3 regions of the Dendrosporobacter quercicolus genome follow, and region 1 is predicted to be linked to each of the others. Evidence: riboswitches for the same ligand, from Rfam matches in the RefSeq annotation. Region 1 holds a riboswitch; each other region holds the start of a gene.
What was found. A riboswitch is a leader RNA that binds a small molecule or an ion and turns the genes downstream of it on or off. The one in region 1 is predicted to bind cyclic di-GMP.
Positions count from the first base shown of each region.

Region 2: another riboswitch for cyclic di-GMP. It lies ahead of BLR06_RS18640 (methyl-accepting chemotaxis protein); the one in region 1 lies ahead of cpaB (Flp pilus assembly protein CpaB).
Region 3: another riboswitch for cyclic di-GMP. It lies ahead of BLR06_RS16520 (methyl-accepting chemotaxis protein); the one in region 1 lies ahead of cpaB (Flp pilus assembly protein CpaB).

Region 1 is NZ_FNHB01000016.1:26,558-36,250, reverse strand. It holds gene BLR06_RS18255 (CpaE/TadZ family protein) at 1-1,000, opposite strand, end outside; gene BLR06_RS18250 (CpaE/TadZ family protein) at 1,019-1,840, opposite strand; gene BLR06_RS18245 (type II and III secretion system protein family protein) at 1,857-3,152, opposite strand; gene cpaB (Flp pilus assembly protein CpaB) at 3,165-4,064, opposite strand; cyclic di-GMP riboswitch class I at 4,178-4,264, opposite strand; gene BLR06_RS18235 (prepilin peptidase) at 4,467-5,114, shown strand; gene BLR06_RS19675 (hypothetical protein) at 5,263-5,436, shown strand; gene ilvB (biosynthetic-type acetolactate synthase large subunit) at 5,580-7,238, opposite strand; gene leuB (3-isopropylmalate dehydrogenase) at 7,278-8,345, opposite strand; gene BLR06_RS18220 (3-isopropylmalate dehydratase small subunit) at 8,342-8,833, opposite strand; gene leuC (3-isopropylmalate dehydratase large subunit) at 8,830-9,693, opposite strand, start outside.
Region 2 is NZ_FNHB01000018.1:2,853-12,545, forward strand. It holds gene BLR06_RS18630 (AbrB family transcriptional regulator) at 1-176, opposite strand, end outside; gene rocF (arginase) at 239-1,228, opposite strand; gene BLR06_RS18640 (methyl-accepting chemotaxis protein) at 1,373-3,088, opposite strand; cyclic di-GMP riboswitch class I at 3,201-3,285, opposite strand; gene BLR06_RS18645 (hypothetical protein) at 3,505-3,834, shown strand; gene BLR06_RS18650 (TolC family protein) at 3,891-5,165, opposite strand; gene BLR06_RS18655 (ABC transporter permease) at 5,377-6,591, opposite strand; gene BLR06_RS18660 (ABC transporter ATP-binding protein) at 6,596-7,240, opposite strand; gene BLR06_RS18665 (efflux RND transporter periplasmic adaptor subunit) at 7,295-8,386, opposite strand; gene hsp18 (heat shock protein Hsp18) at 8,723-9,166, shown strand; gene BLR06_RS18675 (sensor histidine kinase) at 9,241-9,693, opposite strand, start outside.
Region 3 is NZ_FNHB01000012.1:7-9,699, reverse strand. It holds gene BLR06_RS16560 (HelD family protein) at 1-501, shown strand, start outside; gene BLR06_RS16555 (HAD family hydrolase) at 568-1,218, shown strand; gene BLR06_RS20290 (GntR family transcriptional regulator) at 1,340-2,065, opposite strand; gene BLR06_RS16545 (aminotransferase family protein) at 2,473-3,861, shown strand; gene BLR06_RS16540 (ABC transporter permease) at 3,908-4,756, shown strand; gene BLR06_RS16535 (taurine ABC transporter substrate-binding protein) at 4,782-5,822, shown strand; gene BLR06_RS16530 (ABC transporter ATP-binding protein) at 5,849-6,679, shown strand; gene BLR06_RS16525 (hypothetical protein) at 6,728-7,024, shown strand; cyclic di-GMP riboswitch class I at 7,039-7,122, shown strand; gene BLR06_RS16520 (methyl-accepting chemotaxis protein) at 7,222-8,910, shown strand; partial or broken gene BLR06_RS19320 (collagen-like protein) at 9,171-9,693, shown strand, end outside.

The DNA of each region.
Region 1 (9,693 bases):
GCAGGTACTCATTGGGCAGAATGCCGTATACCGGATACTCCAGCAGCGTCTCCATCCGCCGCTGCTCCTGCTCATTGCAAGGCTCCACCCTGGTAAATATGGTTTTTACTCTGGCCGCATGATCCGGCCAGGCTTTAAAAATTTCCAGTGCTCGCTGCATATGCTTGACTTCATAGCCATTGCTGACCATGGAAACCAGGAACACGCTGTCGGCCGCCTCGGCCGCCGCAACCGAAACCGGATTAAAGGCCGGGGGAACGTCAATTAAAATATAACGGAATAAACTGCGGGCCATACTTACCAGGTCGACCAAAGCCTTCGGACTTACATCTTCGGCAAATTCCGGCCGCTTGGTACCGCAAAGCACTTTGACCTGATCCGCAATCGGCATAAAATATGAATTGAGTGAGATCGGCGACAAAAATTTAATATCTCTGGCGGCTTCCCTGATTGTACTCGGCGGCTCCAGATTAAAGAACACCGCCATATCGCCAAACTGTACGTCAGCATCAATAATCGCCACGTTCTGCCCGCTTTTTTTCGCCAGCGCCATTGCCAGATTGGCAATCAGCGTCGTCTTGCCGCTCTTGCCCTTGGGGCTGAAGAACGTCATAACCTCGCTGATCATGCCCATACCGCTGCTGCCAAAGGTATGCACCGCCGCCACAAGCTCCTCACCGGTAAAAGGCTTGATTAAATAGCCTTTGGCGCCCGCTTTTACGGCTGTACTGGCAGCCTCGGCATTCCACTGGCTGCTCAGGCACAAAATACCGGCCTGGGGAAATGCCCGGACAAATTCACGGACAAACAATGCGCTGTCCGGCATATCAATATCCAGCAGGATCAGGTTGGGTACAAAAACGCCGCCCTGCCCCAAAGCTTCCCGCGGATTCATGGCCCGGGAAACAAGCTGGAAATCTTTGCTGTTTCGAATTACACTGGATAAGCGTTCCAGCATGATCCGGTTTTGCTCAATGAGAAGAACACGATATTCCTGCATGTTTTTTCCTTTCCGCCGCTATGTAAACAGGCGCTTTATCCAGGATGACAAAGAGGCGTTTTCCTGGTCGTTTACTTGCGGCAGGCGATTGGTATACTTGGCAACCAATTCCTGCAGACTTTGGCCTAAAGGACTTTTCTCCCGGCCAAATACCAGAGGAATGCCCTGGTGAATGGAATTGAGCGCCGTTGAAAAATCATTGGGCAATACGTGATAAAAACGTTCTTCCAGCAGCTGCTCCACATCCTGCAGCTCAATATGGGTCTTGGAATTGCTGCGGTTGAGAATAAACCGGATTTTGCTTTTGTCATAGCCAATGCTGCGCATGGTATCATAGCCGACCTTCATATTTTTTATGGTTGGAATAAAATCCACGATGCCGACAAAGGTAATAATCGTGCTGAGATCCATTACCGCCAGATTCAAGTCGCTGAAAGCCGCCGCGGTATCCAAAACAATATAGTCATATTCCCGGCGCAATCTGCCAAGCAGAGCGGTCACAGCCGGCGTCAGGATATTATAGGCCTCCTCCAGCCTCAGCGGTGCGGCCAGCACCGAAAACGCCGCGCCGCCCCGTTCATACCTTATGATATATTCACTGCTGCCCATGGTATCAACAGCTCTTTCCGCCGCCAACTGGGCGTCATAAATGGTCTTTAACGGCGACATCTGGAGATAATTGCAGACATCGCCGAATTGCAAATCAAGATCGACTACACAGACTTTATACCCATTCCGCGCCAGTTCGGCGGCCATATTGACGCCCAGCAGCGTTTTGCCGACAGCAGAGGCTGTACTGAATATAGTAAGGACAATGCCGCTTCTGACTGATTTTTCCACTATGCTTCACCGCACTTTAGTTGTTCTTGGTTTCCGTTTTTGCTCCCTCCGGCTGCCGGCTCTCAAGCAAAGCTTCCATTTCTTCGGACATGCCTGCCGGTGTTGTTTCGTCAACAAGCGTTGGCGTCACCAAAATAATAATTTCTTTCTTTTCCTTGCTTGTTGCCGTACTGCGGAAAAACTGACCAATGATCGGTAAATCTCCCAAAAACGGAACTTTGGTAATCTGACGGCCCTCCTCGGAGGTAATCAGGCCGCCGATCGCCATTGTACTGCCTGACGGCAACTGAATGACCGTCTCAGCCTTCCGGGACCGCAGCGCCGGAATCGACAGCCCGCTGCTCAGATTGATCGCCGCGGCGGAGGAGCTGTCGAGGGTGCTCACCTCCGCGCTTACCTTGCTGGTAATGCTTTGGTCAGTATCCACGACAGGTTCAATGTTCAGCTTAATCCCGTATTCACGCCATTCGACGGTAAGCTGCCCTTCGGAATTGCTCATGGGAATGGGCATTTCCCCGCCAATGAGAATATTGGCCTTTTCACCGCTCATGGTCACCATACTCGGCTGGGACAGCACCTTGGCGTCACCGCTGGTGACCAGCGCCTGCAGCGTTGCATTAATATCCGCATAACCGCCGGTCTTGGCGTTTGACGAGTCGCGGGAATTGGAAAAAGTCTGACCAAAACCAAAAATGCCGGTTGGTCCGATGGTCACGATTCCCTTTTCAGTATCAATATCAGAGGCATTCGCATACTGGATACCCAGCTTCTTCACCTTGTCGGTAGATATCTCCAGAATTTTAGCTTCAAGCCGGACCTGGTCAGGCCTGGTCATTTCCAGCAGATTAATGACTTTTTCACTGTACATTTCAGCAATCTTTTGCGCGCGGTTCTTCTGCAACTGGTTCTGCACCGAACCCTCCAACAGGATTTTATCGCCAACTTTTTCTACCATAATCCCTGCGTAACCAATCATGGTTTTCACTGCCGCCGCTGTTTGCGTATCTTGGTTAGTAACGTTTATCGCGTACTCCTGCCGCATGCCGTCATTTGTCCAGACATACAGCGTTGTTGTTCCCGGTTTCCTGGCGAGAACAAGCAGTTCCCGCTTGGAAATGACCGTGACATCGGCAAGCTCCGGGTCGGCAACGGCGACGCGCGTAATTTCTTCACCTGCGCTGAAACAAAAAGACCGGCTGACATCCAGGGAAATGGTCTCCTGCGCCGTTGCCGTCCCACCCATATAAAACAGCGCAAATATAAAACAAGCCGAAAGAAATAAATTCTTGCCTATCATCTGGTTTTTGTTCATTGCACTTTACCCCTATCGCACTTCTACCATATTTGCTGAGCTGCCGCGGATGACCAAAATGCCGTCCGCACGTTTTTGGACCGGCGCTTCCTGCTCCGGCGCAGGCCTGACAGGCGGCGCAGCGGAATCCGCTTGCGCCGGGCGCGGCATTTCCGGAGCCTGTCCGAACTGCGCCAGCAGCTTGGTGGTCAATACAAAACTTTCTTTTGGTTGTAAGGGGCGAAGAACAAGATATACCATCCCCTGTGACTGCGCCACAGCCAGCCGGACTGCCGCCGCCGGGTCAACCGCCAGGGTGGCGGTAGCCATTTGCTCGGCCTTGCCGTCCTTGCTCCCTGCTGTGGCGGCACTGCTTTTATTAATTGCCAGCAAAAGGATGTTCTGCAGAATCATTTCCCCTGAAATGGTATTGGGGTAGGCCTTGTCGGTAACCAGCATGACATCCACATAATCGCCGGGTTGGGCAAAGCCGGAAATTGCCGTCGTGTCCGTTATCGCAATCGACATGGCCCGCTTATCCGCCGGAATACTGCCGGTAAAACCGGCCAGCCTGATATCGCCAAACAGTTTTTTTTCCGTTACGGGGTCACCCTGCAGAATACTGATTCTCGCAGTCTTCCCCACCACAGAGGACAAATCGGTTACCGTATCCGGCTGACTAAGCTCCCGCGGCAGTTGAACCGTTTTGAGCATTTCAGACTTGATGACCGTTTTTTCCGGAATATCTACAGCCGCAATAACCACGCCTGTCAGCGGCGGCTTTTCCTGCTGCTCATTTTCCAGTTTCGCCAGATAAAAATACAGCAGCAGCGTAAACAGCAAACTCACCATAAAGGCCAGCAGAATAAGGCGCTTTGGCGCCATTTGTTCTAATTTTCCTACCAGTCCTTTTGAAATTTGAGGCAAACTCAAAATAAATCCTCCCAATGCAAAACATGACAACCCCATCCACAATTACATTATGTTAAAAGCAAAAAAGCCTGGCTGCATAAAAAGAATACAAAATTACATTTGTAATCAGTTTTTTATGCAACCAGGCAGTCATAGACATTCTATCCTTAGACCCACGGCTTTGCGTCCTTAGCTTTCGCATAAGTTTGCCAATTATTTCATTTTCTTTACAAAATAATACTAACGCATTATCATAAAATCTACAATACTTACTTAAATAAAATCATGAAATTTTAACAAAATCATAATAAATTCCCAAATCGGGCATTTACTCTTGCTGTCCCGGTTTTTGTTCCGCCGGCCTTACGAAATGACACCAGGGAACGCCCGGCGGCAAACTTCACCCTGAAAGGCGGTCTCCCCATGCCTGACCAAATGGCATTCTTTGGTATGGTCCTTACGCTTTTAGCGTTAACAATCATTGTAAGTCAAATATTAGCGGCAACAATCGCCGGTTTAATGAACCGCTCTGTCGCCATTCTGGAAGCCCCGCAAAAGCTGCTGTGCGTGCAGTCCCGGCGCCCGCTCATTCTGCTTGCCCTGATTTTCCCGCTGTACGCCCTGAGCGGGCAGCTGGCGATTGATGCGGCGCAGCTCTTAAGCTTCTGGGTCTTTATCGCATTCATGCTCTTGATCAGTGTGATGGATTTTGAACAGCAGATCATTCTGGATCAGGTACTCCTGCCCTTACTGTTCCTGGCCCTGTGCTTTTCGCCTGTTTTGCCGGCCCTGCTCGTCAACCGCCTCCTGGCTGCGGCCGCCGGAGGGTTGATTTTTTTCCTTATCGCGGTCCTCACCAAAGGAGGACTTGGCGGCGGCGATATCAAGCTGCTGTCTGTTCTCGGCTTATGGCTGGGCACGGAAAAACTGCTGCTCACCGTGCTGCTGGGCTGTTTAAGCGCAGGCCTGATCAGCGCCTTCTTGCTGTTGGGCAAAAGAAAAAAGCCCGGGGACACCATAGCGTATGGCCCTTATTTTGCTTTCAGCGCTATGATTGCTCTGCTCGCCTAACGTTGCCCGGTCTCTTTTATATCTATAATTATTTAAATAATATAATTTAAATAATTTATTTTATTTAAAACACTTCCAAATTAATGGCAAAAACGCTATAATATAAGTAACAACAAATAATTAATTTACTTAATTAGGAGTGGTTGCTATGTCAATGCTAACCCGGGTTGTTTACGGACTATTCATTGCCGTATTAGGTGTGGCATTTACCTTGTATACGTTTGGTCTGGTCATTGCCGCGCCATTTTTGATATTAATAAAAAACTGCAATAAACTGTTTAACCGCAATACCTTGGGCAGCCGTAAGCTGCAAAACGTTTAACGATACCATGCGTCAGCAAACGATTTTCCTGCTCCGTAACCCTGCATATTGTTTATTCCGGATACCAGCTTGCCTAATGTCCGGCCTTATGATAAAACCACGCCGTCCGGCGTGGTTTTTATTCTTGTTTTATTCGTATTTTCCTACATATCGACAAACTCATTTAAGGCCGCCCCCGGGGTAATCATAGGCCTGACAAAATCTTCGGCGACATTGACGACAATAACCTCCGGCCGGCTGGATGACCAGGCTGCGTCAAAAGCCTGACAAAACTCTTCCGGCCGGTTTACGGTGACGCTGTGTATGCCAAAAGCCCTGGCATACATGGAAAAATCAACCTCCTGCGGCAAACAGCAGGCAGTGTAGCGTTGATCATAGAAGGCGTGCTGCAGCTGTCTGATCATGCCCAACCCGCTGTTATTGATAATGACGGTAATCACCGGCAAACACTGGGCCGCTATTGTGAAAAATTCATTCCCGGTCATTTTTATGCCGCCGTCGCCAACAATATTAACGATTCGCCGGCGGTCACCTAACGCTAACTGGGCGCCAAGCGCGGCAGGCAGACCGAAGCCCATTGCCCCCAAGCCCCCGGAAGTTATCCAGGAACGGGGCGTTTCAATTTTCAGATGCTGGGCCGCCCACATTTGATGCTGACCGACATCGGTGGTGAAAGCGACCGGCTGTCCGGCGGTTTTTTCGGCCATTTGCCGCATTACCCAGGGTGCGTTTAACGCGCTGTCGTCATAGCGAAAGGTATATTGCCGCTGCCATTGGCCGATGGTATTCCACCAGTCAGCAATATTCCCCGGCCGGCAATATTGCTCAAGCAGGGTCAGAATTGTTTTCATATCACCGGCCAAACCCAAATGGGTTAAGACATTTTTGTCAATTTCCGCGGGATCAATATCAATGTGGATGACCACTTTATCACTCGAATACTGAGCCCGGTTACCGGTCAGCCGGTCACTAAAACGACTGCCGGCGGCAATGATCACATCAGCGCCGTGTACCGCATTATTTGCCGCCTGCCAGCCATGCAGGCCGGTTAAACCCAGGAATTGATCACTTGCCGCCGGAAAAGCCCCCAAGCCCATCAGTGTACTAACCACCGGCAGCCGGAGTTTTTGGGCCAAGGCCAGCAGCTCAGGACTGGCGCCGGCCGAAATAACCCCGCCGCCGGCGACAATGACCGGCCGGCTGGCTTTGCCAATCGCTTCAGCCGCTTCCCTCACAAGATTTTCAACCCGGCGGGTTAGCTTCCAGTCAGGCAATGGCATCACTGGGATGGTGTCAAAATTAAATTCGGCGCACAATACATCACGCGGAATATCCACCAGCACTGGGCCGGGACGGCCGCTGCCGGCAATTTTAAAGGCCTGCCGGAGCAGCTGCGGCAGTTTGCGAATATCTTTAATTTGTAAATTATGTTTGGTAATCGGCATGGTAATGCCGGTAATATCCACTTCCTGAAAAGCATCACGCCCCAGCAAATTTGTCGGTACTTGAGCGGTGATGGCCACAAGCGGCACCGAATCCATAAACGCCGCCGCCAGTCCGGTAACCAAATTTGTCGCCCCCGGCCCGGAGGTTGCTATACATACGCCGACCCGGCCGCTGGCCCGGGCATAACCGTCGGCGGCATGGGCTGCTCCCTGCTCATGCACAGTAAGAATGTGCCGCAGGCCTGTCGCATCATATAAGGCATCATAGAGAGGCAGAATCATCCCGCCCGGATAGCCGAATATCGTATCAACACCTTGCTCCACCAGACATTCGATCACTGCCTTAGCTCCCGTCATCTTCATGGCTGCCCTCCTTTCTGTCATACGACGATACGTTTAAATATTCCGTTCAATCAACCGGGCCATGTCCTCAGTTGACACTTCCGTTAATCCCGGACGGTACAAATCGGCAGTCCGGTAGCCATCGGCCAGAACCTTATCCACCGCCCGCTCGATGCTTACTGCCGCGGTTTCTGCGGTAAGCGAGTGTCTAAGCAGCATTGCCGCTGACAGAATTGCTCCGACCGGATTGGCAATGCCTTTGCCGGCGATATCCGGAGCGGAACCATGAATAGGCTCGTACAAACCGGGCCCTTCCCCCAGGCTGGCTGACGGCATCATGCCAATTGACCCGCCTAAAACGGCGGCTTCATCACTTAAGATGTCGCCAAACAGGTTGCTGGTCACAATAACATCAAAGTTTTTCGGCGCTAACGCCAGCTGCATTGCACAATTGTCCACATACATGTGACTCAGCGTCACACCGGCATATTTTTCCGCCGCCTGCTCAGCCGTACGCCGCCACAGCCTTGAGGATGCCAGCACGTTGGCCTTGTCAACAGATACCACCCGGCCCCGGCGCAGTGTTGCGGCCTGACAAGCCAGCGCCACAATTCTGGACACCTCAGGAACGCTGTAAACCTCAATATCCCAGGCTTTTTCAACACCGTCAATCACGGTGGCTTCACAATGGTCGCCAAAGTATATGCCGCCGGTAAGCTCTCTGACAATCAGTATGTCAATATCACTGACAATCTCCGGCTTTAAGGGTGAATATTCCGACAATGACGCCGGCACCCGGATAGGCCGTAAGTTGGCATACAGCCCCAGAGCTTTTCGCAAGCCCAGAATGGCTTTTTCCGGCCTTAGCTCCGGCTGGACCGCATCCCATTTCGGACCGCCCACCGCGCCCAACAGAATGGCGTCAGCCTGCCGGGCCGCCGCCACTGTACGCTCCGGCAAAGGCAAACCGTACAAATCAAGGGCGGCGCCGCCAGCCTGGTGCGTCTCAAAAACCAGTCCCAGCGAGTGTTTATGGTCAGCCCGCCGTAATACGGCAACAGCGGCGGCAGTGATTTCTTCCCCGATCCCATCGCCAGGAATAACCACAATCGCTTTACTCATTTTTGCGCCTCCTTCACATAGTTCACCAAGCCGCCGGCTTTGGCAATATCCTGAATGAACCCAGGCAGGGGCTGCGCAGTAAAGACTTCGCCTGTTGACAGGTTTTCCACCGAGCCTGAGCTTAAATCTATACTGATTTTGTCACCGGCTTTAATCCGTTTCACCGCCGGGCCGATTTCCAGCAGCGGCAGGCCGATATTAATCGCATTGCGATAAAAAATCCGGGCAAAGCTGTCAGCCACCACTACCGATATGCCGCTGGCCTTAATGGCCACCGGTGCGTGTTCACGCGACGAACCGCAGCCAAAATTTTTGTCGGCCACAATGATATCACCCTGTTGCACCTTACCGGCAAAATCAGGATCAATGTCCTCCATACAGTGGACAGCCAGTTCTTGCGGCTCGGAAGTATTCAGATGCCTGGCCGGAATGATCACATCAGTATCCACGTTATTGCCATAACGCCAAACCTTACCTTTTAAAATCATGCCAATACCTCCTCAGGAGCGGCAATGCGGCCTAGTACAGCGCTGGCCGCCGCCACATACGGCCCGGACAGATAAACTTCACTGTCTACATGCCCCATCCGCCCGCGGAAATTCCGGTTCGTTGTCGCCACAGCCCGCTCACCGGCCGCCAGAATGCCCATATAACCGCCGAGACAGGGACCGCAGGTCGGCGTGCTGACCACAGCGCCGGCTTTAATGAAGGTTTCGACAAAACCGCGCTGCATTGCTTCCAAATATACCGCCTGACTGCCGGGAATAATAATCGCCCTGACCGCAGGGTGAATGCTTTGTCCGGCCAAAACCTGAGCCGCCTGAGCCAAATCCTCAATTCTTCCATTGGTACAGGAACCAATAATGACCTGATCAATCACCGTTTCCGGCACCTCCTGCACCGGCCGGACATTCTCCGGCAAATGCGGCAGAGCCACCACCGGCGTCAACTGATTCAAATCAATGGTTACTACCTGCGTATATACTGCATCGGTGTCAGCCTGAACCTCCTCATACGGTTTGGTCACCCGGTCTTTAAGGTAATCTCTGGTCACATCATCCACCGGAAAAATGCCGTTCTTCGCTCCGGCTTCAATAGCCATATTGGCAATGGTCAGCCGGTCGGCCATAGTCAGCGATGCCAGTCCGCCGCCGGTAAACTCCAGCGACTGGTAACGAGCCCCGTCTACGCCGATCATGCCGATCAGTGTTAAAATGACGTCTTTGCCCCCCACCCATTTAGGCAGGCTTCCGGTTAATTCAACCTTGATGGCTGCCGGTACTTTAAACCAGGTATCGCCGGTAGCCATTGCCGCCCCCATATCGGTTGACCCGACACCGGTGGCAAA
Region 2 (9,693 bases), on a different contig from region 1:
ATCAAAGCTGCATTGCGCAATTCCACTGGCCAGTACAGCCTGTTTCCTGTTGTGGTTTTATAAACCGTTACTGCGGCTAACGGCCCCAGCATCCATGGCAGCGGCAGATGCAGAAAGTAAAACAATACCCCGCCTGGTACGGCAATTAAACAACTTTTTAATAATTCCGTCATCATTTCACCCAATCATGTTAGAAAGCTAATTTTCAATCTTCTCTATCGTACGCCTAAAAAAACAGTCAGTCAAGAGAACAAAGAAATTTATCCGTCAGCCGGTATCCCTGGCAGGCAGGGTCTTGTTCCTGCCTGCCAGCGGCAGTCCGCTGCAGGCCGCACGGTGTAAATTCGCCGAGAAAAGCGGCAATTAAATCAACAACAGCCCGCGTAGTCTGACCGTCTTTATCCAGAACCGGATTTAATTCAACAAACTCCGCCGAGGTAACAGCGCGGCTTTGTTCCAATAATTGTAAAGCTAAAATACTGTCCCGGTAACTGACGCCGCCGGCGGCCGGAGTCCCCACCCCCGGCATTGCCAGCGGATCAATCCCGTCAATGTCAAAGCTTAAGTGAATACCATCGCAGGCTGCCAAATGGGCCAGGGTCTGTTCAATAATTGCCGGCATTCCCCAACGGCCGACATCTTCGGCAGTATACAATTTGATTTGCTGCTCGTCAATGAAAGCCGCTTCACCGGGGTCGATATCGCGTACGCCGATGTACACAATATTTTCCGGCTTTATTCGCACTCCTGCACCGCCAATACTGAGCAGTTCGGCATGACCAGAGCCCATCGCAACGGCCAGAGGCATACCGTGGATATTGCCGCTGGGCGTAGTTGCCGGCGTATTAATATCCGCATGCGCATCATACCAGATAATGCCAAGATTATCATAATGCCCGATCAGCCCGGCCAGTGTACCAATGGCAATACTGTGGTCCCCGCCTAAAACAAGGGGAAACCGGTCACTGGCAACAATGCGGTCAACACAGCGGGCAATTTCATTGCTGGCGGCAATGATTGGCTGCAGGTTTTTCACTTGCTGCTCGCCGGCCTCGCACTGGCCGGCGACGGCGATAGGAATATCACCTAAATCAATGATATCCTGATTGAACGCCGTCAAGCGCTTCTGCAATCCGGCCGCCCGTAAAGCCGCAGGCGCTAAATTGGCTCCGTAACAGGCTTGCCCCAGCCACATGGGCGCTCCGACAATTGATATCGCTTTATTCATACCAATTCACACCTTTAAAAAATTACATTAACAAATAAATATTCTAACCCGTTTGTCCACTCCAGGCAACATTTTTCTAGAAAAAAACAATGGGAATACACACCAGTTGCGGCGGCTTCCCATTGTTTTCGAATTTCGTATTCCTCAGACAGTAAATTTGTCGATGGCGGTTTGCAGCTGTTGCGCCATATTGGCCAAGCTCTGACTGGAAGCCGCAATTTCCTGCATTGCCGCCGATTGTTCTTCGGTTGCCGCCGACATGGTCTGTGTCTGGGCAGCCGCATCCTTGCTGATTTTATCAATGTCACGGACTGAATCAACAATTTTTTCGCTGCCGTCAGCTATTTGCTGGATAGCGGTTGAAATATCATTGGCCTGCCCCGATACCTGATCAATCAGCAAAACAATATCAGTAAACGTTTTGCCGGCTACAGCGACTGCATCGGTCCCGGCTTTTACTTCCCTGGTACCGCTGCTCATCACTGAAACAGCCCGCTCGGTATCACTTTGGATCTCATTGATTAAGCCGGCAATTTGCTTAGCCGCCTCCTGCGACTGCTCGGCAAGCTTTCTTACCTCCTCTGCTACTACCGCAAACCCGCGCCCTTGTTCGCCGGCTCTGGCCGCTTCAATGGCTGCATTTAAAGCTAAGAGGTTGGTTTGCCCGGCAATGCCGGAAATGGTATCCACAATCTGGCCGATTTCATTTGACCTTTCGCCCAGCTTTGCCACAACATCGGCTGAACTGATTACCGTCTTGGCGATATTATCCATCTGAGCCACTGCCGAATTTACCGCCGTTTCACCAGTACGGGCCGCACCGGCGGCCTTGCCGGATGCTTCGGCCACTACACCGGCATTGGCTGCAACCTGAAAAATACCTTCTGACATCGCTTCAACAACGGTAGTTGACTGATTGACGGCATTTACCTGTAATTCAGCCCCGCGTGAAACCTCGGCTATGGTACCGGCAACCTGATTGGTTGCCTGGGCAGACTCACCGGCGCTGGCGGTAAGCTGCTGCGATGCAGTCGCTACCTGCTCACTGAGAAGCCTGACATTGCCGACAAGTCCGTTTAAATTGCGGATAGTGTCATTTAAAGCTTTCCCCATCATGCCAATTTCATCACTGGACATGATTTTAACTTCCTGGGTTAAGTCACCGCTGGCAACCAAATTCAAGGTATCCACCGTATTGTTTAATCGCCGGGCGATCATCTTCGCCAGCAGCCAGCTGGCGGCTGCCGAAATTGCCACCGCTGCAATTGTCAGCACAATAATCAGATTCTTGGCGGTGCTCGCATTGGCTTCTCCGGCCTTATTGGCGTCATCGCTGGTTTTGGCATTAAAATCAGCCAGTTCTTTAAGAATTGCATTTACCTTAATCAAATGCTTGCTGGCATTTTGCGAAAAATACCCATAGGCCTCTTGTTTTTGACCAGCCTGAGCCATAGCCAGCGCTTTTTCCCGCTCCACCCGGTACAGCCCGATTTCCTCATCTAACTCAGTAATCTTTTGTTCTTCAAAAGCCGTTAGCCTGGCATTCTTATAATCAGTCATTGTTTGATTGGTCTCAGCAGCCAGCGTCTTAATTTCAACCAGCGTCTTTTGCTCCGCGGCCTTATCAGGGTTACCCAGAATGATTTCCAGAATCATGCCATGAACAGCACTAAAATTGTGCCGTGTTTCATTAAGTCTTTTCACCGGCAGCAAACGGTCATGGTACATTCCTGACATTTCATGACTGATTTGATTGGTATAATAGTAACCAATGCCGCCCATAATCAGGAGAAATAATGCCGATATCATTACTGCAACCATTATTTTTGTTAATACTTTTAAATTATTGAACCATTGCAATTCTTTGCACTCTCCTTCGTCACCCTTATGCAAGCAAATACCCTAAAATACCTCTTGCCGGCAGCCGGGCAACAAAAAACCAGACATAAAGTCTGGTTTTACACTTATGTCAAGCGGCAGCCTGGCAATCATTAATAAATATTGTTAGACCCATGGCTTTGCGTCCTTATCTTTCGATAAGTTTGCCTATAAAGTTGAATTAAAATTGGGTACTGCTTGTTTTTACATTATACCCATTCTCAATTGCAAAAGCAACAATAAATTACAAATTCCGATACAAATTTCCTTTTTTTCAAATTCCCGGTAATCAGACATTTTCTCCAATACACCCGCCCGATTGCCGTCCCGACTGCATTGCATATTTAGCTAATTTAGCTTATAGTTATAAATAAACTCAATTGGTTAGGAGACAATCAATGACCCCTAAAGCTGAATTATTCGAACTAATAGAAAAACTGCCTGAGGACAAAATTCCTCAGGCGATTGAGACAATCAACGCCCTGCTTGGTCTGCAGCCGCCCAATAACAGCCAACCGACGGCAACAGCAGATCCCGAACGGCCGCTCAACGAGCTGTTAACCGCAATCATTGGTTCTGTAACCAATTCTTTTTACGACCTGTCAGTTGAAAATGAACGAGCCGGAGCAAAAATCATTGCCAAACGCCTCGGTTTCTCCCGGACCAGAATACTGGAAGCCTGGGATGTCTATAAAAAGAGCCGCCAAATTGACGTACATAAACAGTAAACGCCAGGGATGACACTTTACCTGCACCTGCAGGCAAAGTGTCATCCCTTAATGAATCATTTTTGACCAATCGCTTTTTGCAGTTTAGCCTGATTAATATTATAATCATATAGCGCCTCGGTATAGTTTGTTCCAGCCTGGGTCAGCGCCAGCTGCGCATCAATAACATCAAGATTGGTGCCCGCACCGGCGTAATATTTCGTCTGGGCAATCTTTAAATCTTCAGTCGCCTTATCCACGGCGACCTGAGTAGCGCCAATCCTCTTTTCAGCCTCTTTCATGCTCAGATACGCCTGACGCACCTCCAGTTCAACGCTATTGCCGGTTTCTACAGACTGCTCCCGGGCCTTATTCAGGGAGCTCTCTGCCTGTTTAACTTTGGCGCCGGTAACGCCGGAATCAAAAATATTCCAGTTGGCCATCAAACTCAGCGACCAGTCATTTTCGTTACCGGGGAATTCAGTGCCGCTCCAGCCTTCGGCGGCGCTGAACGTCACCGTTGGCTTGCGGTTGCTGTTGGCGACCTTTATCCCTTTTTTCGCTGATTCAATACTCAGCTGCGATTGCTCAATCTCCGGACGATTTGCCACAGCCTGGGCAATGGCATCCGCCAGAACGATTTCGCTTTTCACATACCCCAGTTCATCCTTAAGCTTATTTTCAGTATCTAACGGCATCCCGATGGTATTATTCAGGGCCGCCATTGCCAGATCATAACTATTCTGGGCTTTCGTTAAATTTTGCCGGGCATTGACCAGCTCGACCTCTGATCTGAGAACATCGGACTTGGCTACCACACCGGCTTCAAACTGCGCCTGCACTTTATCCAAATGCTCAGCGAGATTATTTACCGTCTCCTGATTAACGGCTGCCAGGTTCAGGGCCTGCAGCACATCATAATAGGAGGTTGTTGCCGCTAACCTGAGCTGCTGCTCGGTTTTAGCTACATTGAGCTTTGCACTGTCGGCATTTAACTTGGCTTGATCAATCAACCCTTCATTACGTCCGCCTGAATAAAGCGTCCAGTTCAGCTTCAGCGAGGTACTAAAGCTATCGCCATCAGGCGCAGCTGAAGTGTCCGGTCCATGCGTCCCGCCGGTTCCGACCGATACTGACGGCCCCGTTCCGGCCTTAGCCTCGCTAAGGCCCCATTCAGCCTTTTCCTTGTCGCTTACCGCCATTTTAATTGACGGATTGTTTTTAAGCGCAGCCGCCACACTATCATCCAGAGAAAGCTCCTGCGGCGCTGCCATAACGCCGGCGCTGTGTAAAAACAGCACCCCGCCGCTTAACATAATGCTGAACGGCTTCTTCCATGAACTTTGCTTCATATTTCTCACCTTTCGACTGACCTCTGTGGCCATGATTTTATCATCAATTGCGCCACCTTGTTTAAGTTAACATAATAATTTTAATACTTTCTGACTGATCAGTCAATTGGTAAAAACTTAGCAATTGTAAAACATCAAAAAGAGCTTCCGGCCGATTCTTCGCGGAAGCTCTTTTTTTGTTGTTCACTGCATATTTCCCGGAAACTTGCAGCTATTCATATCGTAAAGCATCAATCGGATCAAGCAGAGCAGCCTTGCGGGCCGGATAAATGCCAAAAAACAAACCCACTCCGACTGAAAAACCAAAGGCGGCAACAATCGCAAATGATGAAATAACGGTTTGCCAGCCGGCAAAATGAGAAACCAGATAGGAGGCGCCGATGCCCAGGACAATTCCAATGCTGCCGCCTACAACACCGATGACAACGGCTTCAATTAAAAATTGCAGTAAAATATCCTGGTACTTGGCCCCCAGAGCTTTACGAATGCCAATTTCCCTGGTGCGTTCGGTAACTGACACCAGCATGATATTCATAATGCCAATTCCGCCTACCAGCAACGATATTGCAGCAATATTGCCAAGCAGCAGCGTTATGGTCTGGGTAGTTTCAGCAGCGGTATTCATGACGCTGACCATATTGCGAATCTGAAAATCATCTACTTTGTCGCCGGTAATTTTATGCCTGCTGCGCAGCACAGCGCTGAGATTCTCCTGCACCTGATCGATGATGTCGGTGCTTTCGGCCTGAATGCTGATCATATGAAGATAAGAAATACCCATCAGCCGTTCCTGAGCAGTAGTCAGCGGTACAATAATCGTATCGTCCTGATCCATGCCGCCGCCGCCCTCGCCTTTACTTTCCAGAATCCCAATTACCTTAAACGGGGCATTGTTAATTCTGATACTTTGGCCAATAGCGTTGGTGCTGCCGAATAAATTTTCCGCTACCGTCGGTCCGATGACCGCTACCCGGTTTCTGGTATCAACGTCCTGAGAAGTAATAAAACTACCGCTTTGGACAGCGGTATTGCGAACAGTCTGATATTCCGGGGTAGTCCCCTGAATCCGGGTTGTCCAGTTCTGGTTGCCGGCAATCACCTGGTATGAGCTGCTCACGCTTGGCGCAACCAGGCTTATCCCCGCAACCTCACGGGCAATGGCCTGGGAATCCTTGAGCGTCAGGGTAATATTCGAGCCGGCGGCCTGCCTGGCGCCTGAGGCCGAAGCGGCGCCGGGCGTAACCATGATCAGATTGCTGCCCAGGCTGGCAATCGAGGTTTCGACCTTATCCTGCACTCCCATACCGATGGAAATCATCGCAATGACTGCGCCAACCCCGATAATGATCCCCAGCATAGTCAGAATGGAGCGCAGTTTATTGGCAACCAACGCGTTTAAAGCAATAGCAACACTTTCACCAAACATATCATTACCCCTCTTTCCGCTCATCCCGCACAATCAAGCCGTCCCGGACATGAATGATCCGGCGGGCATGTTCGGCAATATCCGGCTCGTGGGTGACCAAAATAATCGTCCGTCCCAAAGAATTTAAATGATTAAATATCTCCATCACCTCGACGCCTGATTTGCTATCCAAGTTACCGGTTGGTTCATCAGCCATTATAATGGTTGGATCGTTCACCAGCGCTCTGGCAATTGCCACTCTTTGACGCTGGCCGCCCGACATTTCATTTGGCAAATGGCCCAGCCTCTGCTCAAGGCCAACCATCGCCAGCGCCTTTGCCGCCCGCTCATTTCGTTCGGCCTTGGCCACACCGGCGTATACCAGCGGCAAAGCTACATTTTGATGTGCGGTTATTCGCGGCAGCAAATTGAAATTTTGAAATACAAAACCGATCCTTTTATTTCTGGTTTCCGCCAGTTCATCATCACCCAAAGTCGCCACTTCCTGCCCGTCCAGAACGTAGGAGCCGCTGGTCGGCCGGTCGAGACAGCCCAGAATATTCATTAACGTTGATTTACCCGAGCCTGAAGGTCCCATAATTGCCGTAAATTCACCTTCGGCAATATGCAGAGTAACACCCGCCAAAGCGTGCACCGTGGTATCGCCCATTTGATAACTTTTGATAACACTGGTTAATTGAATTGTCAAATCACATTCCTCCTGTCAACGGATCCCTCCACGGCCCAGTCCGGGTATACGGATCGACTGTCCGGCGCTCTGGGCTTTGGCCGTCGTCAAAACCAGCTGATCTCCTTCATCAAGCCCAGCGGTGATTTCCACCCGGTCATCACTGACAATGCCGGTGCTGACCACAACGTTCTCCGTTTGTCCATCAGCTCTGAGCACCACCACATACTGCTGGTCTTTATTGGTTTTAAGGGCGGACAGCGGCGCAACCAATGTACTTTTGCTTTCACCGCTGTTGATTGAAACTCTGGCTGTCATCGTTGGCTTAAGTAAACCCTCCGGTGAATGAACATCAATAATTACATTATAATACACAACATTTTGATCAACAGTGGCCTTTTGCGATATGTTTGACACCACTCCGGTAAACGTCCGGCCGTTATAGGCATCCACCGAAAAAGTAGCCGTCTGGCCCACAGCCACCTTGCCGATATCCGTCTCGTCAACCTGCGTATCAATCTGCATCTTTGACATATCGGCAACGGTAAGAATAACCATTGGATTGGCTATCCCCGGAGCAACCGTCTGGCCGGCCGGAACAGGCTTGCCAATCACGACTCCGTCAATTGGCGACTTAATTACCGTATCGTCCAATTGCGACATTGCATCGTCGTAGTTGGCCTGCGCCACTTTATATTCCAGCCTGGCCGCATCCAGCTCCTGATCCGAAAGGGCGCCGATCTTGTTTAACGACTGGTTGCGGGTATAATTTGCCGCTGTATTCTCCAACCGTTCCCTGGCCTGAGACAGCTGGGCTTGCAGCCGTGTATCGTCAAGCAGCACCAAGACTTGACCGGCTTTTACCGGATCATTTTCCTTAACTTTCATTTCCGCAATCAAACCGGTTAATTTGGAGCTGATATCCACCATATTGACCGGCGTTATCGTACCGGTTGCCGACACAACTGAAAAAATATCGCTCCGTTCCACTTTTTCCACCTGAAGCGCAGTCTGGTCCGCTTTTTGAGATTCCTGAATCATTAGTCCTGCCCCTACTGCAATTGCCAGAATAATTCCTGTCACCAGCCACTTCTTATATTGCAAAACCTTCAGCCAGATTCCCCGCATGAGACACCTCCATTATGATATAAATTTCTAGATGTTACTACTTCGACAAATTTTCGATAATTCCCACATGAAAATTGTAAAATCAATTCATTTTTTGGGTAGCTGGTGACAGATAATGTGATTATAGTCAATGTCCTTTTGAATTTTCTTAGAAAGTGCCATTATATTGCAAAAAAAAAAAATAGCAGCTTCACGCTGTAAATTTCAATAAATTTTTCTTTTTTACAAAAAATTTGACCTTTTGACTTTTAGAATCAGGGATTATATAATATAGCCAGAAAGAGTAAACCAGCCGCGGCTGGCGCTCAAAAAAGCATATGCGAGGAGGGTTTGACTATGTTTGATTTAATTCCATTTGGCAAAGACAAGGGTTTGGCAAGGCGGGATAATGTATTCAACCAGTTAGTCGACAACTTCTTCAATGAAGATTTCTTTGCGCCGTTTACGGCGATCGGCAATGCCTTTCGCGTTGATCTGAAGGAAACCGAGCAAGCCTATCTGGTGGAAGCTGATTTGCCGGGTGCAGCCAAAGAAGATATTACTGTGCAGTATGCCAATAGTTACTTGACCATTTCCGCCAAACGTCAGGAGAACAAAGAAGAAGAGCAAGGCAGCTACCTGCGCCGGGAACGGCGCTACGGGGAACTGCAGCGTTCCTTCTATGTCAGCAACGTGCTGGAAGATAAAATAAACGCTTCATTTAAAGACGGGGTGCTGACGGTAACATTGCCGAAACAAAACACCGGGTTGAATAAAGTCAATACCATTACCATTGAATAAGCCAGCAGGCTGCCATGCTACTCAGTAGCATGGCAGCGGTGTTTTTGCCAAAACAGCCGGCCTAAAGAGCTGGGTTAGCGCGGTTTGGCCAGCGGCAGACTAAACTGAAATTTAGTGCCGACACCGACTTCACTATCCACTTTTATTTTGCCGCCATGCTTTTCAACAATCCATTTGGCAATAGACAGGCCTAAACCTGTCCCGCCCTGTTCCCGCGACCTTACTTTGTCGCCGCGATAGAAGCGGTCGAAAATGCGGGGCAGGTCGGCGGCGGCAATGCCGGCGCCGGTATCTTCGATGATCATGGTGGCCCAGTTGGCCTGGCGGCGGCAGCTTAAAGTGATCGTACCAGTCTCAGGTGTATACTTGATGGCATTATCAAGTAAAATGACAATTAATTGCTGCAAGCGCTCCTTGTCAGCGGTTATTTCAATATCATCCGTTAAATCCACTGCCAAATGAATTCCTTTCATCTCAGTCAGCGGTTTGAACTGCTCGGCAATGCCGCAAATGACATCATTTAAAAC
Region 3 (9,693 bases), on a different contig from region 1:
GTGTTTAATTGCGTTATGCCGCAAGGCAGCACCCGGGCCATTCCCGTTTATGAAATCGGCCGGAAGCCGACGCTGGAAAAAATGTCGTCACAGGCGGACGGCATTTGCCGGGTGATCAGCAAGCTTGCGGTTTTTTTAGCCCAGGGAGCGAAATCAATCGGTATTATTGTCAAACATGAAGAAGCTGCGGCTGATTTGCATGAACGCCTTTTACCGGCGGCAGTGGAGGCTGGTATTGTTCAGCCGTTTCATCTGGTGTCCGGGCAGGCGGCAAGCTATCGGGGCGGAATATCGGTGCTGCCGGTTTCACTGGCCAAGGGATTGGAATTTGACAGTGTCATTCTTTGGAATGCCGCGGAATATACTGCAGATCCACTTAACAGGCGGCTGTTGTATGTCGCGCTGTCCCGGGCTATGCACGGCCTCCATGTCCTGTATCGGGGAACACTGACGCTTTTATTGCAGCGGTATGTCAACACCTGTTTTGCTACGGCTGACTAAGCAGCGCCATTCCCTGGCCAATCCGGAAAAAGGGTGTACATATTGATTATATTGGGAGGGGTAGTTGTGAAATATAGCGGAATTATCTTTGATTTAGACGGGACCTTATTAGATACACTGGCAGATTTGGCCAACTGCATGAACGCTGTGCTCAGCAAACACGGTTTGGCTGAACACGAAGCGGGGAAATACAAGTACTTTGTCGGCAATGGCATGGAAATGCTGGTCAAAAGAGCGCTTACGCCTGAGCACGCCGAGGGCGAGCTGGCCCGAATCTGCCTGAAAGAGCTGCATGCCGAATACGGCCGCCGGTGGAATGAAACGACAAAGCCGTACGCCGGCATCAATGAAATGCTGGCGGCAATAGAGGCCAAAGGCTTAAGCCTGTCCGTTCTTTCGAATAAAGCCGATGCTTTTACCAAACTGATCATCGATCACTATTTTGATGCAGCCCGGTTCCGCTTTGTTTACGGCGCAAGAGCGGGAGTGCCCAAAAAGCCGGATCCGGTTTCGGCGCTGGAAATAGCAAGGCTGTCCGGTATTGCTCCGGCTGATTATCTCTATCTTGGCGATACCGGCGTTGATATGCAGACCGCTGCCGCGGCCGGTATGTATGCAATCGGCGCTGCCTGGGGCTTTCGGACTGAGGCGGAGTTGCTGGAAAATGGCGCTAAGACAATTGTCCGGCGGCCTGCAGAAGTTTTGGCATTGTTATGAACGAATTAAAAATCCGGCTGCCGGCATATCCATGGCGTTGAAGCTGCGGGGCGGAGGATTTTTGGCCTTAGCGAAGTTCGCTGACCCCAAAGCTACCGGCTGCTGCTGTCTTGCTGCTTACTTACAGTTTTCGCCGGCGGGTTAAATTGATGCGGAAGGCATACATATCGCCCCGGTAAATGCTTTTTTCATACTCCAATGGGTTGCCGGCCGGGTCTGTAACCAAGCGCTTGGACAACAGGGCGCAACAGGGCCCGGCAGTTAATCCCAACAGCTTTTTTTCCATTGCGGTGGGTATAATGGCTGAAATGGATTGCTTTGCTTCCCATAAGTTTACGCCAAGACTGGCTTCCAATACGTCGTAGGTTGAAACATTATTCAAATCAAACTCGGCTAATTTGCGCCCGACTTCTAACGGGTAATATTGTTTCTCTAATACTATGGGAATATCGTTTGCCAGACGGATTCTATTTGTTTCGTATACTTCTTTTGTTTTGAAGATTTTGGCTGCATCTTGCGGGGCGGTAACGACCCCCTGGTTAAGAACCTGAATATTGGGATTCATTCCCATCTCGCCGACGATGTCAAAGAATGTGCTTAAATTTCCGAGCCACTCTTCTATTGGCCTGACGGCAACGAACGTCCCCAGTCCCTGCCGCGGCTCAAGGACGCCTTCTTCAATTAAACTCCGGATGGCCCGGCGGATGGTAGCCCGGCTTACGGTGAATTTTTCCATAAGCTCGTATTCCGGCGGGATCTTATCAGTATAAGTGCCTTTTAATATTTCGTTGCGCATAATATTTCGGACTTGCAAATGCAAGGGAATGGAATTTTTCTTATCTAACACCGCAAAGCACCCCTTTCCTGGCTAAAACTTATCGTGATTCTGAGCATGCTGATTTTAGAATGTAATTATATCATTTATGCGAATGTCCGGACAATGCTTTTTATTGTTTACAGCTGTTGACAGTAGGCTGTTGGGTATGGTATAAAATAAATAAGGTCAATCCACTGGCAGGCTGATCAGAAAATCTGAAGGCTAAGATTAACATCTTTTTACAGATGTAATTCTTAGTCTTTTTATTTTGCATAGAGGGAAATACAGCATTTATTTCTTTTATGCTCAAGGTTAATTGTCCGTACATCATGATGTTATAATAAATGGATTGCTCAACCTGCTTTCAGACAATTTAATGCTGGACCAATCGCAAAAATTAACCGCCAGTGTTGCCGATTTGGACAGGAGGGGTTTTGATGCCTGATTATTTCAATGGCCGGCTGGATGCCGGTAAACTAGCGGAGCTGCAACGAAAACATTTATGGCTTCACATGACCAACCACCGGTTGTTTGAAACCCGGGAACCGCCGATTATGGTTGAAGGAGACGGGTTTATCATTAAGGACATTGACGGCAGGGAGTATATTGACGGTTTGTCCGGCGGGGTTTGGGCGGTAAATGTGGGTTATGGCAGGGAATCCATTGTTCGTGCGATCAGCGAACAATTACGGCGGCTTCCTTATTACGCCGGATCGACGGCCACGCCGCCGTACATTTTACTGGCGCAGAAACTTGCTTCTTTACTGCCTGATTTACCGAAAGTATATATTTCGAACAGTGGTTCGGAAGCGAACGAGAAATCATTTAAAATTGCCAGGCAATATTTCCGGGAAAAATACCGGAGCGATAAGTATAAGATCATTTACCGCAACCGCGATTACCATGGGACCACTTTAGCCGCTTTGGCCAGCAGCGGGCAACAGGAGCGAAAGATAAAATTCGGTCCGCTGCCCGAAGGCTTTGCTGAATTTCCGCATGCCTTATGTTACCGCTGTCAGTTTGGCCGGAGCTATCCGGGCTGTAACCTGGAATGCGCCCGGGCCCTGGAAGCAGTCATCCTGCAGGAGGGGGGAGAAGACGGTGTTGCGGCGGTTATTGTCGAACCGGTGACGGCCGGAGGCGGAATTATTCCCCCGGTTGCCGAGTACTATCAGGTGCTCCAGAATATATGCAGGAAATATGATGTATTGCTGATTATGGATGAAGTGGTAAACGGCTTCGGCCGAACAGGCAAGATGTTTGGCTTTCAGCATTATCAGGCTGAACCTGATATGATTACGCTGGCCAAAGGCCTGGCCAGCGGCTATATGCCTATTGCGGCAACCGTTGCCCGCAATAAAATCTTTGCCCAGTTCCTGGTGGATGAAGAAGACAAAACCGGATATTTCCGGGACATCAGTACGTTTGGCGGCTGTGCGGCTGCTTCGGCGGCGGCTGTAGAAAACATCAATATTATTGAGAAGGAAAAACTGGCGGAAAACAGCGCGGCAATGGGCGCGTATTTAATGGAAGGTCTCAGGGAATTAACTGAAATCCCGGTTGTGGGTGAGGTAAGAGGAACAGGGCTGTTGGCCGGTATTGAATTGGTAACCGATAAAAAATCTAAGCAGCCTTTGACTGAACGCCATTTAGCGCAGGTAGTCGCCGATGCCAAGACAGCGGGGGTAATTATCGGCAGAATGGTACGCAGTGTGCCCGGCTTTAACAATGTACTGTATACTGCGCCGCCGTTAATAATCAATAAAGAAGGGATTGACCGCATTGTCAAAGCGTTTCGCGGCGCTTTGGAAAAGCTGCAGTTTTAAGTGCGGCTGCCGGGCAATGGAGCAATAGCCGGGAAGGAGGCATGGCATGAGTAAAACTGAACTTGCCAGATTCAAAAGCGTTAAGGCCAATCAAACAAAATACGGGATTGGGCGGGTCATTCGCAAGCAGGTGACTGCAGAACGGTTACTGACCTGCATCACGATGATTTCGCTTTTATTGCTGTGGTTGATTGTCACTGAACTAAAACTGTTTACAGATGTCGTAGTGCCTTCACCGCAGAAAGTGCTGCGCAGTTTTTGGGAAATTGCCCACAACGGTTATAAGGAAAACAGTCTGCTTAGACATCTTGGCGACAGCATGATCCGTTTGCTTGGCTCATTTTTACTGGTCCTCATTACGGCGATCCCGCTGGGGTTAATCAGTGGTTATAATTCTAAAATACGCGCCATTTTTGATCCGCTGATTGAGTTTTACCGTCCATTGCCGCCGTTGGCGTACTATACCCTGCTGGTGCTGTGGATGGGTATCGACAACGCATCCAAAATAGCGCTGCTATATTTAGCGGGCTTTGCCCCGGTTTATATTGCCTGTATGTCCGGCGTAAAAAAAATAAGGCCGGATTACATCCGGGGAGCGTACACGCTGGGAGCAAGCAGCAGACAGGTATTTTTTCATGTTGTTTTTCCGGCCTGTTTACCAGATATCTTTGTCGGATTAAGGACGGCCCTCGGGGTTGCTTATACCACTTTGGTCGCAGCGGAAATGGTTGCTGCAGTCACCGGTATCGGCTGGATGGTGCTTGATGCCAGCAAATTCCTTAAAAGTGAAGTCATTTTTGTCGGTATTTTTATTATGGGCATTACCGGTGTTTTTCTTGACCAGGTAATCCGGAGGATCGAAAGCAAGGTTGTACCCTGGAAAGGCCAGGAGTAAATTTACGCGAAAAGGAGAAAGAGCTATGATGAGAAACAAGTTTAAGAAGCTGTTCCTGACCGGAGGGATGGTTGCCTTATTGGCTCTGCAGCTGACCGGCTGCGGCAAGGGTCCTCAGGCAAGTATTGCCGTTCAAAAACCGGAGGCTGTAACCATTGCTGTCCAGGACATCCCCAATGATGCGGTTGTGGCTAAAGTGAAAGGCTGGTATGAAAGTGAACTGGGAGTAAAAGTCGTCTTTAAGAAGTTTGAATCAGGCCGGGATATCAATAATGCTTTTGCTGCAAAAAGCATTGATATTGGCTTAATGGGAAGTACACCTGCCGCTGTCGGGATAGCCAAAGGCCTGGGATATGAGGTTTTCTGGATTCACGACGTTATTGGGGCGGCTGAATCCCTGGCGGTGAAAAACAGCGCAAATATCAACTCCATCAAGGATTTAAAAGGAAAAACGGTGGCCGTTCCATTTAGCTCCACTGCCCATTATAGCCTGTTAAGCGCTCTGAAATTAGCGGGTATAAATGCTGCTGATGTGAAAATTCTTGACATGCAGCCGCCGGATATATTCGCCGCCTGGCAAAGAGGCGATATTGACGCCGCTTACGTATGGAATCCCGTTCTTGGCAAGCTGTTTGCCGATGGAAAAGCCATTACCGACAGCGGAAAGCTTGCAGATCAAGGGATCGTTACGGCCGATGTCGGTGTTGTCAGCAAAGAATTTGCGCAAAAATATCCGGATATTGTTATAAAATATATTAAGGTACAGCAAAAGGCGCATGAACTTTACAAAAGTACTCCGGAGGAAGCCGCCGGGGCCATCGCTAGGGGGTTGGGAATTGAAACCAGCGAAGCATTAAAACAAACCCGGGAATTGATCTGGGTGTCGGCGCAAGACCAGCTTGCAGACAAATATTTTGGCGCAAGTCCAGGTAAGGGTGAGCTGGCAAAAGTGTTAAAAGCCACTGCGGATTTTCTGGCTGAGCAAAAGGCAATTGATCAGGTTCCGGAGCAAAGCGCATTTGACGAAGCGGTTAATGCTAAATATATTGAAGACGCCCTGAAATAATAGTGGCGGACTGGGGGGCGCCAAGTATGGGAAGAACTGAATATCGACGCTCGGCTGAAGCGGCTGCTGCAGTCGTAGCTTTAGCCGGTGTTTCACTTACTTACCGTTCGGATCAGGATGTAGATGCATTGGAAAACATTACTTTAACGTTGGATGCAGGCGAATTTGTCTGCCTGCTGGGGCCTTCCGGCTGTGGTAAAAGCACCCTGTTAAAAATTATCGCCGGCTTTATAGCGCCGACAGATGGCGCTGCCGTTATGGATGGGGAGGCCATCACTGGGGCTGACTGGCAGCGCGGCGTTGTTTTTCAGCACCCTCCTTTATACCCGTGGCTGGACGTAGCAGCCAACGTAAAGTTTGGCTTGAAAATGCGCAAGCTACCTGAACTGGAAAGTCAAAAGCTGACGGAGGAATATCTGAAAAAAGTCGGCTTGCTGGAATTTCGCACCAGCAAGGTGTACCAATTATCAGGAGGAATGAAGCAGCGGGTTGCGATTGCCAGAGCCCTGGTCAATCAGCCAAGGGTTTTGTTGATGGATGAACCATTTGGCGCATTAGATGCACTCACCCGCGAGCAAATGCAAAGCTTGCTGCGCAACATCTGGCGAGAATCACAATGCACAATTTTATTTATCACCCATGATGTCGATGAGGCGCTGTCATTAGGGACCAGAGTACTGGTCATGTCAAAGCGGCCGGGGCGGATCATCAAGGAATTCCGGCCGGATTTTACCCATAGCATGATTGGCGAAAAATCAAATCGTTCCCGGTACACACCGGAATTTTTAAAACTTCGCGAGGAAATTCTGGATTTGATCAACAATTATACCAAGGGCGACGGCTGCGCTTATTTTTAACCGGATCCGCCTTTAGCAGCAGGCGGGTCGGCAGTGGGGTACCCCGCAATGCTTTACAGTTCCCGCAGTTTCGGCTATAATGGGTTCAATGGAAAATCGTTGCTAAAAGCTGCAGCACAAGCAGGCGGCAGGTGGATTTTTCTGGACCTGATGTTCAGTTTCGCCACTCATTTTTCTGGAAAAATGGGTGGCTTTTTTATTTGCGACCGGCTGGCGGCTGACCCGCCGGATTTTAATTTTGCGATAATCAGCTCTTGGTTTGCCGTGGCTATTGAACAAAGCGCTGATTATTCATTTATGCATATTAAAGGATTTCTATATGTAATAGAGAATTATTACGATTAAACTGGATATTCTCTGGATAATATTGGCAAACTTAATGAAAATTAAGGACGCAAAGCTATGGGGCTAAGGATGTATTCTATGCCTGCCAGGCTGCTATATGGGGAAAAACGTATAAAACTGTTTCTTTCAAGGGAGGAGATAATGCAACAATTTGAGCTGATATTTTTCTATCTGTAACAAAGGAAGGGGTTTATTTTATGCGGAGATTTCCTATTATTGCCCAATTGGGCGGAATGTTTTTGGTTTCAATTTCTTTTATGCTGATTTTAGTGGGATACACAGCGTATCAATACACAACTGCCGGTGATACATATGAATCTTTAATCACCCATACATCAGCCAACATGCTGTTGATTACCAAAGCTCAGGGTGGTATGAATAACGGAATTGCCGATTTGCGTGGTTTTCTTGGCTACGGAATTGCCAGTTATGAACAAGAGTCCAGGAAGAGTTTTGCAGAAAGCGTTGAGCAGTTAAAGATATTTGTCGCCGGGGTGGAAAACCCCGCGGTAAAAGCTGAAGCTGTTAAGTTAGAGCAAATGCTGGAGGATTATAGTCTGAAAATGGGTCAGCTTATGGATGCCAAAAAAGCAAACGATCCTTCTTTTGACGCACTGCTTGAGACGGGAAGAGGCCTATCGCAGCAGCTTGACGGGCAGTTTGATAAGACTCTCGCTTTGGAGGAGGATTATTTAAAACAATCTACAGACGAGCTGCTGGCAAAGCAGAAAGCAACCCAAAGTCTTGTGGGAATTTTAAGCGCGGTAATTATTTTATTTGTTTGCGGTTTAGCTTTTTGGTATAGCAAGTGGATGGCAAAACGCTTAAACCATGTCGGAAATGAACTGGACGCAATCAGTAAATTCGATTTGACAGCAACTTCCTATCAGGTGAAAATGAATGATGAGATTAGCGATATGGCTGCTTCAATGGATGGAATGAAGAATGCCCTGCGCGCACTGGTAGGTCATATCCGGCAAAACTCCGAGTCGCTGGCTGCAGCCAGCCAGGAGTTGAGCGCAACAGTGGAAGAACAGCTAAGGGCAGCGGAAGTTGTATCCAATACGGTGGCCGAGGTTTCGAGCGGTTCAGCGCAAAATACCAATAATATTACTGAGATGTCGGCAACCATCCAGCAGCTTTCGGCAAGTACGGAGGAAATGAACGCCAATGCCGCAGAGGTAAATGCCAATACGCAAAACGCGGTGGAAGAGGCCGCCCAGGGGATGGATTTGCTGACCCGGATTGTTACGCAAAATGAAACTGTTTCCGTTTCAATGAACAGTATTACGGAAGTTGCCAATTCGTTGGCCAAAGGTTCGGAAGATATCCGCGAGATTGTGACTGTAATCCAGAATCTGGCGGGGCAAACCAACCTGTTAGCGTTAAATGCCGCCATTGAAGCTGCTCGCGCGGGTGAAGCCGGCAGAGGCTTTGCCGTAGTAGCTGAGGAAGTCCGGAAGCTGGCGGAACAAAGCGCCGCATCAACGCAGCATATCGGGGAAATCATTAAAAAAATGACTGAGGACATTGATATCGCAGTTCATCATGTGAGTAAAGGGAATGAGGAGGTAGCCGCAGGGCAGCAGGTAACTTTAAACACGCAGCGGGGCTTCGAGGTGATCATCGAAAAACTCAACACAGTCAGAACTGTTGTCAGCCAAATCACTTCCACGATTGAAGAATCGGCGAAAGGAACCCAGGCGATTGTAGGAAATGTTCAGAATATCAGCGCGGTTGCCGAGCAGACGACAGCCAGCGTTCAAACGGTAGCCGCCGCCTCACAAGAACAAAGCGCCAGCATGCATGAGATTAATCATAATGCGGAATCCCTGGCCAAGATGGCGGAAGAACTGAATTTAATTATTAGCAAGTTTAAGCTGTAAACCAATACCTCCAATTACTCCGATCGATGAATCAGGCCGGGTAGTTGGAGGTTTCTTATGTCTTAAGTATTGTTCTTTTGGCGTTCGTTTTCGGTGGGTCATGGTCATCGGGTATCCGTTCAGCTTCGGGATTGCCGGGGAATCTGCACAGGACTCAAGCGCATCACATATAATAGATTAGCCGGTCTTAAACTGGTGCATTAGGAATTTAAATAAATTTAAGTTACTATGCAGTACTTCATTTATGGAGAGGTATGTTTATGAGTAATACAGTCTTACAAATAGAACGTTTAGTCGCAGAGTCTGTGGCAGTAAATGAAAATGTTGTTTTTGATGCAATAACAGTGCTGAGCGGCAATATCAGCTATGACGGCGCGACCGGCGTAGTTACTTTGCTTGAAGCGGGAAGCTATGAATTTGACTGGTGGGTGGCAACGCAATCCTCCTTTTCTATTAATGGGTTAGGTTTTGTCCTGGTTTCATCCCAAGGCGATTTTTTGATAGGAAATTCTCCAATAAGAACTGGAGAGGTTGTCGGGATTGGCATTATTCAGGTTACTGTAGCTCCTGTAACTGTTGAACTGAGAAATAACAGCACAGCGAGCGTTTTTTATTCCACCATTGTTCCTGTCAAAGCAGTTTTGGCGGTTATTGGAGAAACTGATACAGGCGATGCTGGCGCAACCGGGGCAACCGGAGAGACCGGGGTAACCGGAGAAACTGGAGCAACAGGGGAAACAGGAGCTACCGGGGAGACTGGAGCGACGGGAGCCATCGGAGAGA